Regions from separate parts of the Mesorhizobium sp. B2-8-5 genome, predicted to be linked through region 2. Evidence: riboswitches for the same ligand, from Rfam matches in the RefSeq annotation. Region 2 holds a riboswitch; each other region holds the start of a gene.
What was found. A riboswitch is a leader RNA that binds a small molecule or an ion and turns the genes downstream of it on or off. The one in region 2 is predicted to bind cobalamin.

Region 1 (5,321 bases), 890 kb from region 2:
CCCAGATCAGCCGGTCTGCCGGGGTGTTGAAGACATAATGCAGGGCGACCGTCAGCTCGACGACGCCGAGCCCGGCGCCGAGGTGGCCGCCCGTCTGCGAGACGGCGTCGATGAGCTCGGCGCGCAGTTCCGCGGCAAATTGCGGCAGCGCGGCCTCATCGAGCGTCCGCAAATCCGCCGGAATGCGGACCTTGTCGAGCAGCGGCGTGTCTGGCTTCACTCGGGCGCGTCCTGCCTTATCGATCGAACACGGCGCTATCAGCAGATTGCGCCATAATCATGCGCGGAATAGGCCGCCGGCGGGCGAATGTAAATGCGCGTCAGTGACGCGCCGACGACGCCTATCCTAACCTTCGGGCAACGGGATGAACTCTTCCTCATCGCCGGGAACGATATCGAAGCGGCCTGTCTTCCATTCCTGCTTGGCCTGCTCGATGCGTTCCTTCGAGGACGAGACGAAATTCCACCAGATGTAGCGCTTGGAGCCCAGCGAAGCGCCGCCGAACAGCATGAAATGCGCGCCGCGCTCGGAGGAAACGATGATCTCCTCGCCCGGCTTGAACACGAGGAGCCGCTCGGCCGGGAAAATATCGCCGGCGATCGAGACGTCGCCTTCCAACGTGTAGATGGCGCGCTCCTCGGCATCGGCCGGGATCTTCACGCTCGCGCCCGCCGCCAGCCTGAGATCGGCGTAAAGCGTGTCCGAAGCGGTCGCCACGGGCGAGCGCAGGCCTGAGAATTCGCCGATGACGACGCGGCCGCTGACGCCCTCGGCATCGATCTGCGGCAAGCGGGCCACCGACGTGTTCGCGAACACCGGGGCAATCTCCTCCTTGCCGTCGGGCAGCGCCAGCCAGGTCTGCAGGCCGGAGACCGACATCGGCGCGCCGCGCAACTCCTCCGGCGTGCGCTCGGAATGGACGATACCGCGCCCGGCTGTCATCAAATTCACGTCGCCCGGCGCGATCACCATTTCGGTGCCGAGCGAATCGCGATGCCTGATCTTGCCGTCGAACAGGTAGGTGACGGTGGAGAGGCCGATATGCGGATGCGGACGCACGTCGAGCGCATGGCCGGCGCGCAGGATCGCTGGCCCCATGCGGTCGAAGAAGATGAACGGCCCGACCAGACGGCGCTTCGCCGTCGGCAGGGCGCGGCGCACCTCGAAGCCGCCAATGTCCTTGGCGTTGGGGACGACCATCAGCTCGATCTGGTCGCAGGCGAAGGCATCGCCCGGTTCAGGATCGTTTCCCGGAAAGAAGCTCATGTCGGATCCTCAGGCGAAACGCAGCGCCGACCTGGCCTTCGCCTTGGCAGCTTCTTCCTCGCGGTTGCGCGGTTCCTGGTTGGTTTCGAGCGAATCGATCAATTCGCGCGCGACAGCTGTGATCGCCTCGACCGCATGGTGGAAGGCATGTTCGTTGCGCTTGGAGGGCTTGGTCGAGCCGCTCAGCTTGCGCACGAATTGCAGCGCTGCGTCATGCACTTCGTCATTGGTCGCCGGCGGCTCGAAATTGGCCAGGGTCTTGATGTTGCGGCACATAGCTTGAACTCCTTACCTGCTTTCTTTGCCCACCGTCGTCCAAATTACTCTGCGTCGTTACTCTGCGTCGAGCGGCTCCGTTCCTACCGGCTTGCCGTCGCGCGACAGCCTGATCTTCTCGACCTTGTCCTCGGCCGCTTTCAGCAGCCGGTCACAATGCGCCTTCAGCGCTTCGCCGCGCTCATAGATCTTGATCGACTGGTCGAGCGGGACGTCGCCGCGCTCAAGATCATCGACGATCTTCTCCAGAGCGTCTAGCGCCTGTTCGAAGCTCATCGCCTTGACGTCCTCATTGTCTTCCAATGCCATACCCTATCCCTTCATCAGCCGCCCGACATGGGCGGCGACTGAAAATGCCAGTCCCTGCAGATCGTAGCCGCCTTCCAGCAAGCTGACGAGCCTGTTGGAGCTGTGGCGTCCGGCGCGCTCCATCAATTGCCCGGTCGCCCAGTCGAAATCGTCCTCGGTCAGGTTGATCTCGGCCAGCGGATCGCGGTGGTGCGCGTCGAAGCCGGCTGAAATGATGATCAGGTCCGGCGCAAACGCATCGATGGAGGGCAGCACGCGCGACAGGAAGGCGTCGCGGAACAGGTCGCTGCCGGTCTGCGGCGCGAGCGGCGCGTTGATGATATTGCCGGCGCCGGTTTCACTTTTCGCTCCGGTACCGGGATAAAGCGGCATCTGGTGCGTCGAGCAATAGAGAACCGACGGGTCGTCCCAAAAAATGTCCTGTGTGCCGTTGCCGTGGTGGACGTCCCAGTCGACGATGGCGACGCGCTCGGCCTGATGCTTCTTCTGCGCGTAGCGGGCGGCGATCGCGGCCGTGTTGAACAGGCAGAAGCCCATCGCGGTGGTCTTTTCGGCGTGGTGACCCGGCGGACGGGCGGCGACGAAGACGTTGGCGGCACGGCCCTCGAAGACGTCGTCTACCGCCGCGTTGGCGCCGCCGATCGCCGTCACCACGGCCTGCCAGCTTTTCGGGCTGGCGCTGGTATCGGCGTCGATCGAGACGATGCCGTTCTCAGGGATCGCCGCGCGCACGCGCTCGACGAAATCCTCGGGATGCGCATAGAGGATCGTTTTCTCATCGCCTTCGGGCGCCTTGACGCGGTCGAGCGCCGAAAAAGCCTCGTCGTCGAGCACGCGTTCGATGGCGCGCAGGCGGTCGGGCCGCTCGGGATGGCCGGGCGGCGTGAGGTGTTCCAGAAAGATCGGGTGCGTGTAGAGACGGGTGGCCATGGCGCCTAATCTAGGCACCGGCGGCGCGGATGACCATGTTTGAAAGCCGAATGGCTGGGGAAAATTGCGCCAGCCCGTGTCGCTGGCGCCATTGGCGCGGCGCAAGCTTCGCGGTAAGGTTCTTCGCTGCCTGGTGCCCGCGACGCGGGAGAATCGGGAACACGGTTGAACTCCGTGGCGTGCCCAACGCTGTGAGGGGGACCGCGCCGGCAAAGCCACTGTCGATGACGGGAAGGCGCCGGATGCGGGAGGATCCCGAGCCAGAAGACCGGCCCGGCAGACATGGTTTTCCGCTTGGTCAGGCGGGGGACTGCTTGTCGCAAGGGGAAAAGCGATGACGGCAGCAGCGATCGCCGCGAGCGGCGACGACTTTGACCAATTGGCGCGCGACGCGGTCTATCGGGCGATGTTCACCAGGCGTGACGTGCGCAGCCATTTTGTCCCCGACGACCTCGATGACAGCGTGTTGGCGCGGCTCATCACCGCCGCGCATCATGCGCCGTCGGTCGGCTACATGCAGCCGTGGAACTTCATCGTCATCCGCGATCCAGGCAGGCGTCAGCAGGTGCGCGACCTGTTCCTCGCCGCGCGCGAGCAGGAGCTGCCGGCGATCGAGGCGGAACGGCAGGCGCTTTACCGCAAGCTGAAGCTCGAGGGCATCTGCGAAAGCGCGCTCAATCTGTGCATCACCTGCGACCGGCAGCGGTCGAAGGACTCGCCGCTCGGGCGTTGGCATAATCCGGAGATGGATCTCTACAGCACCGTCTGCGCGGTGCAGAATTTCTGGCTGGCGGCGCGTGCCGAAGGTGTCGGCGTCGGCTGGGTAAGCATCATCGAGATCGAAGCGCTGAGGCGGCTTCTCGCAATCCCCGAACATGTCACGCCGATCGCCTATCTCTGCGTGGGCCGCGTCTCAGCCTTCGCGCCGAAGCCCGATCTCGAGGCCCATGGCTGGGGCAAGCGCCTGCCGCTGCCGGAGTTGGTGATGAGCGAGACTTTCCGCGGCGCCGGCGAGGCGCCGCTCAAATCGGCGATCGCAAGGCTAATGCATGTCGCGCAAAAGTGACCTCGGTTTTGCGACAACGACATGCATCAAGCAACGACCTAAAAGCGCGTCGCGTGAATCCGTTTCGACGCGACGCGCTTTAGGCGGTCCTTCGAAATCCTGATCAAGCGGCCCGGGGCGTATCCCAGCGCGAGCCGCCGCCGAAGGAGCCCAGCGCCTTGTCGCGCAGTTCCCTGAACTTGGACGAGGCCTCGGCCAGCCGGTGGTCCCATTCGGGATTGGGCACCTGGCCCTCGATGGCTTCGAAATAGACCTGCATCAGCGATGCAATGGCGAAGGGCTCGATGAAGGCCGCCTTGAAGGCCCAGGCAAAGACGATGGCCAGCACGAAAGCCCAGCCGGCAAGCTGACCCGGCATGACCCAGAGGATCGCCGCGGCGGGCGCCAGCATCAACAGGAAGATGACGAAGGACACGCCCCACATGATCGCCGCCAGCCAGACGGCGTTCTTGACCATGTGCTTGCCGTTCTGGGCGTAGAGGACGACGCCTTGCCTGGCCGTCTCGAAGGGCGAGTTCGAATTGATGCGGATGTTGTAGCCGAGGATGATCTCGTCGACATAGGTCAGCGAGATACGGATGATGGTGTTGATGAAGCTGACGATGCCGCTCAGGCCCGGGATCGGCAGGAAGGCGGCTATGCCGCCGATCAGGCCGGTGATGGCGCGGATGGCGCCCTTGACCAGTTGGTCGACGACGAAAAGGATGTTGGCCTCGGCGAAACGCTGGGTGACCACTTCCTTGGCATAGGCGATCTGGTTCTGGCCGTCAGGGACATCGTGGCCGTCGATCAGATGCACCATGACGGCGATATGGCCCGCCTTCAGCACGTAGAGGATGTATTCGCGGATCCAGTAGACGGCGATCGACACGACGCCGAAGCCGACCACGCCGCCCCAGAGCGCGAAGGACATCGGCCCGTCGGGATCGGTCGAGATGTGGCCGACGCCGTAGCCGACGCTGGCCCCCGTCCCAGTCGCCATGATGTAGGCAACCGTGATGCCGAAATAGACGATCATGCGAAAGACGATGAACGGCCATGTCCGCATCATGATGGACACCGACCTGGCGATGCTGAAGTCCCACATGCCCCGACTCTCCACACCCCCGCGCATGATCCCGAAAATCGGAATGGATTTTCGGAGAAGAGTCATGCGCTGAATCAAAGTTTTTACAGCGTCCTTTGCGCGTTCAAAGAACGCGCGGCGCTGTAAGAGTTGGCGGTGGAGGATGCGCTCGCCCCATTGATTGTCAATCGCGGCGGGGTTGCGTCGGCCGGAAAGCGGTGCACAACCCGGTGGCTTGGTTACCCAAGCGTGCCGTCAACCCTCTTGCGCAAGCCTTCGAGCAGTTGCTTGAACGCCGCGATCGCCTTCTTCGACGTCGCTTCGGGATCCTTCGAATTGGCGATGCGCTGCGCGGCCTGGCTGCTGGCGCCATTGATCAGCCGTGAGGTCGTCTCGGGATCAAGCTC
Region 2 (5,321 bases):
AGCTTCTCGACATCGCCATAGAGCAAGTCCATCGAGGCGGCGGGCCGGTTCTTGTCGAGATGGACGCAGCTTTCGGTCAGCACCAGCGTCTTGATGCCGTGCGGGGCGAGCGTGTCGGGCGTGACCTCGCCGCCCGGTTTCATGCCGTAGTACCAGCCGGCGAAGAAGAAATCCGGCTGCACGGCGACGAGGCTTTCCAGCGTCGGATATTTTGGCGCCAGCTCCGGGATGGGGCCCTGCTCGGCCTTGAACTCGGGGCCGACCTTGTACCAGCCGGTGATGCCGGTAAGCCCGACGATCGACGGCTGCAGCTTCAGCGCGAAGGCCATCTCGGCCATGTTGAGGTCCTGGATGACGGCGCGTTTTGGCGGTGCATCGAAGGTGAGCGGCTTGCCGCAGCTGTCGACGGTGACCGGGAAGGCGAAGGCGGCCGAGGCGAGAAGCGAGAAGGCAAACGACAAAGCGAGGCGTTTCACGGGGTGGTGCTCCTTGTTTGGGTTGGGCAGGCTCAGGATGACGAGGAAGCGCGCGTGGGCAGCTCGAAGACGGTGAGCTCGCGGTCCTCGGTCGGGTGCCGCAGGCGCAGCACGTCGATGCCGAAAACCTCGCGGATATGCGGCTGCGCCAGCGCCTCGCGGGGCGGCGCCAGCGCGTGCAGCCGGGCGTTGCTCATCACCGCGACGTTGGTGGCGAAGGGCGCCACCAAGGCGAGATCGTGCAGCACGGCGACCACGGTCATGCTGAATTCGGCCACCAGTTCGAGCAGTTCTGCGCGGGCGCGCGGGTCAAGGTGGTTGGTCGGCTCGTCGAGGAACAGGATCTTCGGCTCTTGCGCGATGGCACGGGCGAGCTGTGCGCGCTGGCGCTCGCCGCCGGAGAGCGAGCCGATGCTGCGCGCGAGCAGTGGCAAGAGCCCCGTCCGGCGCAGTGCTTCGACGACGATGTCGCGGTCGTCGTGCCGGCGCCTCAGGCCGGCATGCGGGACGCGGCCAAGCTCGACATAGTCGATGAGCGCCAGCCGTGGATCCGGCTGGTCCGTCTGGCCGACGACGGCGATGCTGAGCGCCCGCTCGGCGGCGGTGATCCTATCCAGCCGGCGCCCGGCCAGGCGAACCTCGCCGTGGCTCGGCGACAACGCCCCGCACAACATTCGCAGCAGAGTCGTCTTGCCGGCGCCGTTCGGGCCGATAATGGCGAGGCGCTCACCCGCCGCCAGCGACAGGCTGACATCCTCGACCAGCGTCCGGCCGTTTGCCGTGGCGCCCAGATCGCGGGCTTCAAGCAGGGGCGCGCTCACCGGACTTGCTCCCTGGCCTTACCCGCGGCGGGGATGCGCGCCAGTATCTTGCCGGCGAGCCTTGCCGGGCGCTGGCCGGAATTGCACCAGCCGTCGGGCAGCGAGGCATAGAGCCTGGCAAATTCCACCAGCGCGCCGGCGTCGGTGCCCCTGTCGATGGAACCGAAGAGATAGGTGGCTTTGCCTTGCGCCTTGAAGGCCACGGTGAGCGGCCGCGCGCAACCCGCCATGCAGTCGATGGTCTCGACGGCAAAGGAAGGCGCCGGCTGCAAGGAAAGCCTGGAACGCAGGTCGGCGCACAAACCCTCGCCGGACCTCAGTCCGGTCACGGTATCGCGACACAGAGAACAGACGATGATGCGATGGCTCGAGCGTTTCACCGTTTCACGGAAACGGCGAACCGCTCTATCTCTTTGTTTTGACGCAATTCCAGACGGAAAACCGCTACACACTTTTCCTGGAATTGCTCTCGAGGCGTCCAACATTTCCGTCACTTTCCAAAATGGCGACGGAAGGATGCTGGACGAGCCGGCCGACAAGACCGGCGCCCGCGTCTCCTCCCGGCACACCCCGTCCGGTCAACTCATGTCGATGGCAGGTCTCCTGGCTCGCGGGTCGTTGCGCCATCCGCCTTCCCAGCCTTGCCGGCCAGTGGCGTTTCGGATGGAGCTCGCCGCTCACAGTTGCGGGGGCAGCCACGGGTTCAATCCAGACCGGATCTCACCGTGTTCCCTTTTCACCCCTCGCCTTGCGGCTCGGGGACCATGGCGCAGCCATCGTAGGTTGTCCGCGTGCGAGTCGCAACGGCTTCTGTCCGCCCATGGCGCGAAAGACATGGCGGGATCCTCGTGTCGGTGCCGCAAGTCGCTTGCTTCGTTTTGATATGTAATAACATTACCAAATAGAATACGCTGCCTTGGCTTGTCAACGTCATTCGACTTCGCTTGAAGCGCAATTTCGATCAAACTGGCCGCCGGTGCGGGGACTAGTGTCGCCCCGCCAGATGCGAGGAAACATGAACCCGACCGAGAAAGCGCTGTGGTTTGTCGAAAGCCATCTGCCGGACGCGATCAGCCTCGACGAAATAGCGGCAAGCAGCGGCGTGTCGCGCTTCCATGTGACGCGCGCCTTCGGCGCCGCCACGGGACGATCGGTCATGGGTTATATGCGAGCGCGCCGCTTGAGCGAAGCGGCGCGCAAGCTGGCCGGCGGCGCGCCCGATATTCTTTTGGTCGCGCTCGATGCCGGCTACGGCTCGCATGAGGCTTTCACGCGGGCCTTTCGCGAGGCGTTCGGCACCACGCCGGAATTGGTGCGCGCGCAAGGCTCGACCCAAAACCTCGACCTCGTGGAGCCCATTCTGATGGACAGTTCGCTTCTCACCACTCTCGAGCCGCCGCGCTTCGAGACCAGCCGCCCCTTCCTCATCGCCGGTCTCGGCGAGCGCTACAGCTGCGAGACCAGCGCCGGCATTCCAATGCAATGGCAGCGCTTCGCACCCTATATCGGCAACATTCCAGGCGAAGTGCCTGGCGTCTTCTACGGCGTGTGCACGAATGGCGACGATGCCGGCAATTTCGACTATGTCGTCGGGGTCGAGGTGACGGATTTCTCCGATCTGCCGAAGGATTTCTATCGCGTGCGGGTGCCGGCGCGGAAATACGCGGTGTTCTCGCATCGCGAGCACATCTCGGCCATCCGCCGGACCATCAACACGATCTGGAACAGCTGGCTGCCGCCATCCGGCCACGAAATCGCCGACGCGCCGGAATTCGAGCGCTATGGACCCGAATTCGACGCGCGCACCGGCAATGGCGGGTTGGAGATCTGGTTGCCGGTGAAGGGGTGAGCGCCTTCCCTTCACCTTGTGGGAGAAGGCAAAGAGCTAAAGTTCCAGATCCCACGTCTGCCCGACAAGGTCCTTGCCGAACGAATGGTGGCGTTCCTCGTCGACCAGCTTGAAACCCACTGCTTGATAGATGCGGCGGGCCGCGCCCAGTATGTCATTGGTCCATAAGGTCAGCGTCTTGTAGCCCTTGGCGCGCGCGAAGGCGATGCTTTCGTCGACCAGGCGCGCACCGATGCCAAGGCCGCGCGCCGATGGCTCGACATAGAGCAGCCTGAGCTTCGCCACCTCCGGCGACTTGCGCACGACGAAGACGGAACCGACAACCTCGCCCGCGCGCTCGGCGATCCAGGCACGCTCCCACTTCGGATCGAACTTCTTGACGAATTCGCCAAGGATTTCGGCGACCAGCGCCTCGAAGGTCCCGTCCCAACCATACTCCTGCGTGTAGAGCATGCCCTGGCGGCGCGTGATCCAACCGATGTCGCCAACCTGCAGCGGCCGCAGGATGTAGGCTTCCTTCGGTTCGGGTTTGTCGCCGAGCAGCTCCTGTACGGTACGCATGGCCTTGACCAGCCGCTCCTGGTCGACAGGCGCCAGGCGATCGAGCAGCGCCCGCACCTGGTCGTGCGAATCCTGGTTGAGCGGCGCGAAGGCCTGCCTGCCCGCGGGCGTCAGCGCGATCGAGGCGCGGCGCGCATCCGCCTCGGTGGCTTCGCGCTCGACCAGGCCGCGCTCCTCGAATTTCTTGAGAAGACGGCTGACATAGCCGGGGTCGAGGCCAAGCTCGCGGATCAGGTCGCTGGCGACGAGCCCGTCGCGATGCGCAAGCTCATAGAGCACCCGCGCCTCGGTCAGCGAGAACGGGCTCCTCAACAGGCCCTCGTCGAGCAGGCCGATCTGGCGGGTGTAGAATCGGTTGAAGGACCGGACCGTGTCGATGCGCTCCTTGCCGGGGCGGTCGTGGATCGTCATGGGGATTTCCTCCTGTCTTGGACAGGATCAATCATTTAGTTGACTGAGTCAACGAATAGGTCCCGCCTTCGTCATTCTAGGGCGGAGCGACGCGAAGCGGAGCGCAGACCCTAGAATGACGACCTCACGGTCACCAGTGCTAATAGCGAGCGCCGAAGCGTCCCTCACCCCATCGGCAGCACCGGCCAGAACTCCACGATGCGCCCGGCCGAAAACACCCCGATCGCCCCGAAATGCTGCAGGACCGCCTCGCTCTGTGTCGGCCGCAGCAAGGCGTAGTCGCCGGGCTTCACGTCCGCGCCCGCGGGCAGCCCCATGAACTGCTGGTTGGAGGACAGACCGATCAAGCCGTTCGGCCTCATGCCTTCGGGAAACACCGGTTCGGCCATCCACTTGCCGCCGTAGAGATAGCAGCCCTTGCGCGGGAAGAGGCCGAGCGCCCGCAACGTGCGCGACACCGCCGGTGGACCGGGCAGCATCGGATCGAGCGCCTTGAGGATCGGCGTCACGATAAATGCCGCCGGCTGGAAGCCTCCCAGGCCGGGCGTGTCGAAATCCTTGGGCAGCACGAAAGCCGAGCCGATCGACACTTCGTTAGCGACGCCCGAGCCGTGCAGTAGCGCTGTCTTCGAGCCGCCGATGTTGAGGATGCGGCGCTGGTCCGGGTCGAGGGCGCCGGCGAACTCGGCGGCCTTGGCAGAGGCCCGCTTCAGCGCCTTGGCCGCACCGCCAAACAGGCCAGGTATCTCCGGCGCATGCGCCTCATAGGCCATGATGCCTTCGCAGCGCAGACCTTTTGGAATCGTGAGCGCGTTAATCTCGGCAGGACTGGAAAAACCGCCGCGATGCAGGCCGACGTCCACCTCGAAAGCGAAGCGCAATTCGGTGTCGAGCGCGGCAGCGAGCGCGCCATATTCCGCCAGCCGCTCCTGCGTATCGATCAGCCAGCAGACGCGCGACCACCAGCCGGCGCCGCCTCTCGTCAGCGCGGCCCGGGCGGCGCGCACCGGCATCGGCTTGCCATAGAGCAGGTCGCCCTCGGGAAAAGCGTCGAGCACGGCCTGCGTCACCGGCGGATGGAAGGTCATGAAGCGGTTGGTTTCGAGTGCTCGCGCGATGTGCGAGAGCAGCGGCATGCAAGGCAGCGACTTGTCGACCAGTCGCACCGCCAAGCCCGGCGCCAGCCTCTCCTTCACCAGCGCG
Region 3 (5,321 bases), 1.4 Mb from region 2:
GCCTGAGGTCGACCGGCTCGGCGAGATCGTCGAGCGAAGCGGATGTCGTGGTGAGAATATGCATCGCTTTTTGGTCTTAGCCTCAGCCGGCGAGGATACGCTCGATCGCCGGGCGGTTCAGCCCCTTGAGGCCGATGACGACCAGCCGCGAGCGGCGATCGTCATCCGCCGTCCAGGCGCGGTCGTAGTAGTGGTTGACGCGCGGGCCAACGGCCTGGAGCAAGAGACGCATCGGCTTGCCACCAACCTCGACGAAGCCTTTGACGCGCAGCACGTTTTCCTGCTCGGCGGCAAGGGCGACGCGCTTGGCCAACTCATCGGGATTGGCGACCGACGGGACGTCGATGACGAAGGAATCGAAATCGTCATGCTCATGGTCGAGCTCGTCGTCGTGGTGGGTCTTGCGGTTCTCGATGTCGTCCTCGACGGCGAGCCCGAGGCCGAGCAGCACCGACGGGTCGACCTTGCCTTGCGCGGTCGGAACGATCTTCACGGCGCGCGCGACGTGCTTGCCGATGACGGCGTTGGCGCGCTGCGATCCGGCCGCATCCATCAGGTCGCTCTTCGACAGGATGATCAGGTCGGCGCAGGCAATCTGGTCCTCGAATACCTCTTCGACCGGATCGTCATGGTCGAGCGTCACGTCCGCGGCGCGCTGGGCCTGCAGGGCATCCATGTCGGAAGCGACGCGGCCGTCGGCCAGCGCCGGGCCATCAACAACGGCGACGACCCCGTCGACCGTGACGCGGCTCTTGACCGTCGGCCACTGGAAGGCCTGGACTAGCGGCTTCGGCAGAGCGAGGCCGGAGGTCTCGATCAGGATGTGGTCGACCTTGGGGTTGAGCGACAGGATCTGGTCGAGCGCCGGCACGAAATCGTCGGCCACGGTGCAGCAGATGCAGCCATTGGCGAGCTCGACGATGTTTTCCTCCGGGCATGTGTCGACGCCGCAGCCTTTCAGTATCTCGCCGTCGATGCCGACATCACCGAACTCGTTGACGATGATCGCCAGCCGCTTGCCCTTGGCGTTCTCGAGCAGGTTGCGGATCAGCGTCGTCTTGCCGGCGCCGAGGAAGCCGGTGACGACGGTGCAGGGAACACGAGAAACGGAAGCGTTCATGGTCAGTCCTTCAGCATGTCGAGGGGAGGAATGCGGGCAACCAGGCCGCGCTTGAGAGAGTCGGGCCGGCCGCGCCAGGGGACCAGGCCGTCGGTCGAGATGGCGAAGAGCTTTGCGCCGGTGATGAGGTCGGCGCCGCTGGTCGGGGTCAGATCGCCGAAGACATAGCTCCAGCAGCCGTCGCGCAGCAGCGCGGCGCTCAGCCGGCGCTTGCAATTGCCGAGGCATTCGACGGTGCGGATGTTGATGTTTTCGCCGGAGGCAGCCCGGCGCGTGTCCTCGGCGAGCAGCGCGCCGGCACGCGGATGGCCGTCCGAGCCGGTTTCGTCGCGGCAAGAGGAGCAGACGATGACGGTCACGCCGGCCAGCGCGTCGGGCTCGGACGAAATATCCGCACTGTTTGCCGGGAAACTGCCGTTACGATCCAAAACCAGGCTCCTTGCCCGGAAAACCCGCCGGGCATTCGGATACTTAAAGTTTCAGACGGCAGGTCTCCTGGCTCGCGAGTCGTCGCCTTGAAGGCCGCCTTCCCGGGAACATCCCAGTGGTTTTCGGCCGGGGCTCGTCGCTTACAGTTGCGGGGACAGCCGCGGATTTGGGCGTTGGCCCGCACCGCATTCCCTCTTGGCTCCTCCCTTTGCCGGGAGAAGACCGTCTGCGGCGGATTTAGGCTTACGGCCGGGTGCCTGTCAACGCACGGCTACGACACCGCGATGTCGGCCAGCGCCGGCCCGAGGTCGCCGGCCGGCGTCACTTCGATCGCTCCCAGGCCGAGCCAGCCCTGCATTTGCTGCAGTTCGTCGAAGAGTTGGGCCGCCGTTTCGGCGGGGGCGCCGGCCTCTGCAAAGGCGGCATGGACGCGCAGCACGCTCGCCGGCCGATCGGCTCGCAGATCGACACGGGCGACGATGCGGTCGCCAAGCAGGAAGGGCAGCACGTAGTAGCCGTATTGGCGCTTTTCGGCCGGCGTGTAGATCTCGATGCGGTAGCGGAAGCCGAAGAGTTTTTCCGTCCGGGTGCGCTCGAAGACGACGGGATCGAAGGGGGCGAGCAGGGCGCGGGCCTCTATCCGGCGTGGAAAGCGGGCGTCCTTGTGGAGATAGGCGGTCTTGTCCCAGCTCTCGACCTTCACAGGCAGCAGTTCGCCCGCTTCGACCAGTTCCTCGATGCGGTCTTTCGTATCGCCCGGCGCGAGACGAAAATAGTCGCGAAGGTCGCCATAGGTGGCGATGCCATGGGCGCGGGCCGAGATGCGCAGCAATTCGCGATGCGCGTCCTCGACCGAGGGTACCGGCAGGTCGAGTACGGCCTGCGGCAAAACGCGCTCGGGCAGGTCGTAATAGCGTTCGAAGCCGCGCCGGTAGGCGGTGGTGATGCGTCCGGCCCAGAACAGCCATTCAAAAGCGTGCTTGGCCTCGCTCCAGCCCCACCAGCCGCCATTGCCCTTGTGGCCTTCGATGTCGGACGCGGCGATCGGGCCGCGTTCGGCGACCTGCGCATAGATCTCGTCGATCATCGCCTTACGCTCCCGGCCCCATTTCGCCAGGCCGAGATACATCTCGTCGCCCTGCTCGGCGCGCAGCATGCGCCAGCGCATCAAAGGGTAGGTTTCGACAGGCAGGAACGACGCCTCATGCGCCCAATACTCAAAGACCGCGCGCTTGCGGGTGACCGCGGCGTTGTCGAGCAGCGCAAGCGGGTAGGGGCCGAGGCGAGAATAGAGCGGCATATAATGAGCACGCACCACAGCGCTGACGGAATCGATCTGCAACAGGCCGGTTCGTGAAAGCACGCGCGCAAGGTGGCGGCGATCCGGAACGCCGCCGGGCCTAGGGTCGTTGAACCCCTGTGCTCCGAGCGCAATGCGCCTCGCCATGGCCAGCGAAATCTTGTCCTTCATCAAGGCGCCCTTGCGCTGATCATTTGCCGGATTTTTAGCCGGTGATTCCGGCGATGCTAGCAGGCAAATGGCGGGAGATATGTCAGGAGAGAAAAGTGGAGTAAAAAGCGAAGGAAATCAAACAGGAGCGGATCGGACCAGTTTCTTCCGATAAGGCGTCCAGGGTCGCGAATTGAACAAGGTTTGACTTGCGTCACCGAAACCGCTGCGCTAACCCTCGCCGCGTTGCAGCATGGGCCCCTTAAAACGGTTCAGCGGTTAAACTGTCACGCTTCCGCATTAGAGTTCGTTGCTGTAATCAAAGTGAACTGCCCGCCTAAGGAAAGCCGCCGCATGAGCGCACTCCTGAGTTCATATCTGCCGATCGTCCTGTTCATCGCCGTGGCGCTGGTCGTCGGCCTTGCGCTGCTCATAGCGCCGTTCCTGGTGGCCTACCGCAATCCCGACCCGGAAAAGCTTTCCGCCTATGAATGCGGCTTCAACTCGTTTGACGACGCCCGTATGAAATTCGACATCCGCTTCTACCTGGTGTCGATCCTGTTCATCATCTTCGATCTCGAAGTCGCCTTCCTGTTCCCGTGGGCGGTCTCCTTCTCCAAGGTCGGCATGCTCGGCTTCTGGTCGATGATGGTGTTCCTGGCGGTGCTGACCATCGGCTTTGCCTATGAATGGAAAAAAGGAGCGCTGGAATGGGATTGAACGACAGTTCAGGCACCCTCGTCGCGCCGAAGCCCAAGGGCATCATCGACCCCAACACCGGCAGGCCGGTGGGGGAGGACGATCCCTTCTTCCTCGAAATCAACAATGAACTGGCCGACAAGGGTTTCCTTGTCACCTCGACCGAAGCGCTGATCACCTGGGCGCGCAGCGGCTCGCTGATGTTCATGACCTTCGGCCTCGCGTGCTGCGCGGTCGAGATGATCCACACCTCGATGCCGCGCTATGACTCGGAGCGCTTCGGCGTCGCGCCGCGCGCGTCGCCGCGCCAGTCCGACATCATGATCGTCGCCGGCACGCTGACCAACAAGATGGCCCCGGCGCTGCGCAAGGTCTACGACCAGATGCCGGAGCCGCGCTACGTCATCTCGATGGGCTCCTGCGCCAATGGCGGCGGCTATTACCACTATTCCTATTCGGTGGTGCGCGGCTGCGACCGCGTCGTGCCGGTCGACATCTATGTGCCCGGCTGCCCGCCGAGCGCGGAAGCGCTGCTCTACGGCATTCTCCTTCTGCAGAAGAAGATCCGCCGCACCGGCACGATCGAACGGTGAGCCGATGACCCAGGCGTTGAACGAACTCTCCACCTATCTCGGCGAGAAGCTCTCCGGCCGCATCGGCGAAGCCGTGCTTGCCTACGGCGAACTGACGGTTTCGGTTGAACCGGGCAATCTGATCGAGGTAGCGACCTTCCTGCGCGACGATCCGCGCTGCCAGTTCATCTCGATCATCGACGTCTGCGGAGCGGACTACCCGTCGCGCGCCAGGCGCTTCGACGTCGTCTATCACCTATTGTCGCCGAAGCAGAATGTGCGCATCCGGCTCAAGGTCCAGGCCGACGAGGAGACGCTGGTGCCGTCGCTGACCGGCGTCTATCCCGGTGCCGACTGGTTCGAGCGCGAGACCTACGACCTTTACGGCGTGCTGTTTTCGGGCCATCCAGACCTGCGCCGCATTCTCACCGACTATGGTTTCGAGGGCCATCCGCTGCGCAAGGATTTCCCGCTGACCGGCTTCGTCGAGGTTCGCTACGACGACGAGGCCAAGCGGGTCATCTACGAGCCGGTCGAGCTCAAGCAGGAATTCCGCAATTTTGATTTTCTTTCTCCTTGGGAAGGGACGGACTACGTCCTGCCCGGGGATGAGAAGGCGAAACAGTGAGTGGGGAAGTAGTGAGTAGTCAGTAGGGAAGGAATTGGGAAAAAAGATCGAATCTTATCGCGACTTGGTGGTGTGGCAATCGGCGATGGTCCTTGCCGAGGATTGTTACCGCGTCACCAAAGGTTTTCCGAGAGACGAGATCTATGGAATGACCTCCCAGATGCGCCGCTCGGCGGTATCTATCGCCGCGAATATCGCTGAAGGGTACGGTCGTGAGAATAGAGGTTCTTTCGTTCAATTTCTGCGCATGGCACAGGGTTCGTTGAAGGAACTGGAAACGCACATATTGCTGGCGTGCCGGATCGGTATGCTGGCAAGAGATAACGAGACTGAACTGCTACTGCGGTGCGAAGAGATTGGAAAAATGACGCGATCTCTGATCAGAACCGTGCAGGCCAAGCAGGCGGAATGAAGCAGGCATTG

Region 1: linked by a shared signal. The riboswitch ahead of bluB (5,6-dimethylbenzimidazole synthase) and the one ahead of FJ430_RS23325 (DUF1636 family protein) in region 2 are both predicted to bind cobalamin.
Region 3: linked by a shared signal. The riboswitch ahead of FJ430_RS16450 (DUF1636 family protein) and the one ahead of FJ430_RS23325 (DUF1636 family protein) in region 2 are both predicted to bind cobalamin.

Annotation. Positions count from the first base shown of each region.
Region 1 covers NZ_CP083951.1:5,666,259-5,671,579, forward strand. Annotated here, with positions in the region: gene dxs (1-deoxy-D-xylulose-5-phosphate synthase) at 1-220, opposite strand, end outside; gene FJ430_RS28060 (pirin family protein) at 347-1,267, opposite strand; gene FJ430_RS28065 (DUF2277 domain-containing protein) at 1,277-1,543, opposite strand; gene FJ430_RS28070 (exodeoxyribonuclease VII small subunit) at 1,601-1,852, opposite strand; gene FJ430_RS28075 (histone deacetylase family protein) at 1,856-2,782, opposite strand; cobalamin riboswitch at 2,897-3,074, shown strand; gene bluB (5,6-dimethylbenzimidazole synthase) at 3,117-3,848, shown strand; gene FJ430_RS28085 (hypothetical protein) at 3,952-4,935, opposite strand; gene FJ430_RS28090 (TetR/AcrR family transcriptional regulator) at 5,154-5,321, opposite strand, start outside.
Region 2 covers NZ_CP083951.1:4,779,173-4,784,493, forward strand. Annotated here, with positions in the region: gene FJ430_RS23315 (ABC transporter substrate-binding protein) at 1-476, opposite strand, end outside; gene FJ430_RS23320 (ABC transporter ATP-binding protein) at 509-1,297, opposite strand; gene FJ430_RS23325 (DUF1636 family protein) at 1,294-1,626, opposite strand; cobalamin riboswitch at 1,873-2,079, opposite strand; gene FJ430_RS23330 (AraC family transcriptional regulator) at 2,313-3,146, shown strand; gene FJ430_RS23335 (bifunctional helix-turn-helix transcriptional regulator/GNAT family N-acetyltransferase) at 3,183-4,118, opposite strand; gene FJ430_RS23340 (alanine racemase) at 4,283-5,321, opposite strand, start outside.
Region 3 covers NZ_CP083951.1:3,401,170-3,406,490, forward strand. Annotated here, with positions in the region: gene FJ430_RS16440 (cobaltochelatase subunit CobN) at 1-64, opposite strand, end outside; gene cobW (cobalamin biosynthesis protein CobW) at 83-1,120, opposite strand; gene FJ430_RS16450 (DUF1636 family protein) at 1,123-1,548, opposite strand; cobalamin riboswitch at 1,588-1,791, opposite strand; gene FJ430_RS16455 (winged helix-turn-helix domain-containing protein) at 1,821-3,020, opposite strand; gene FJ430_RS16460 (NADH-quinone oxidoreductase subunit A) at 3,354-3,719, shown strand; gene FJ430_RS16465 (NuoB/complex I 20 kDa subunit family protein) at 3,710-4,291, shown strand; gene FJ430_RS16470 (NADH-quinone oxidoreductase subunit C) at 4,296-4,898, shown strand; gene FJ430_RS16475 (four helix bundle protein) at 4,984-5,310, shown strand.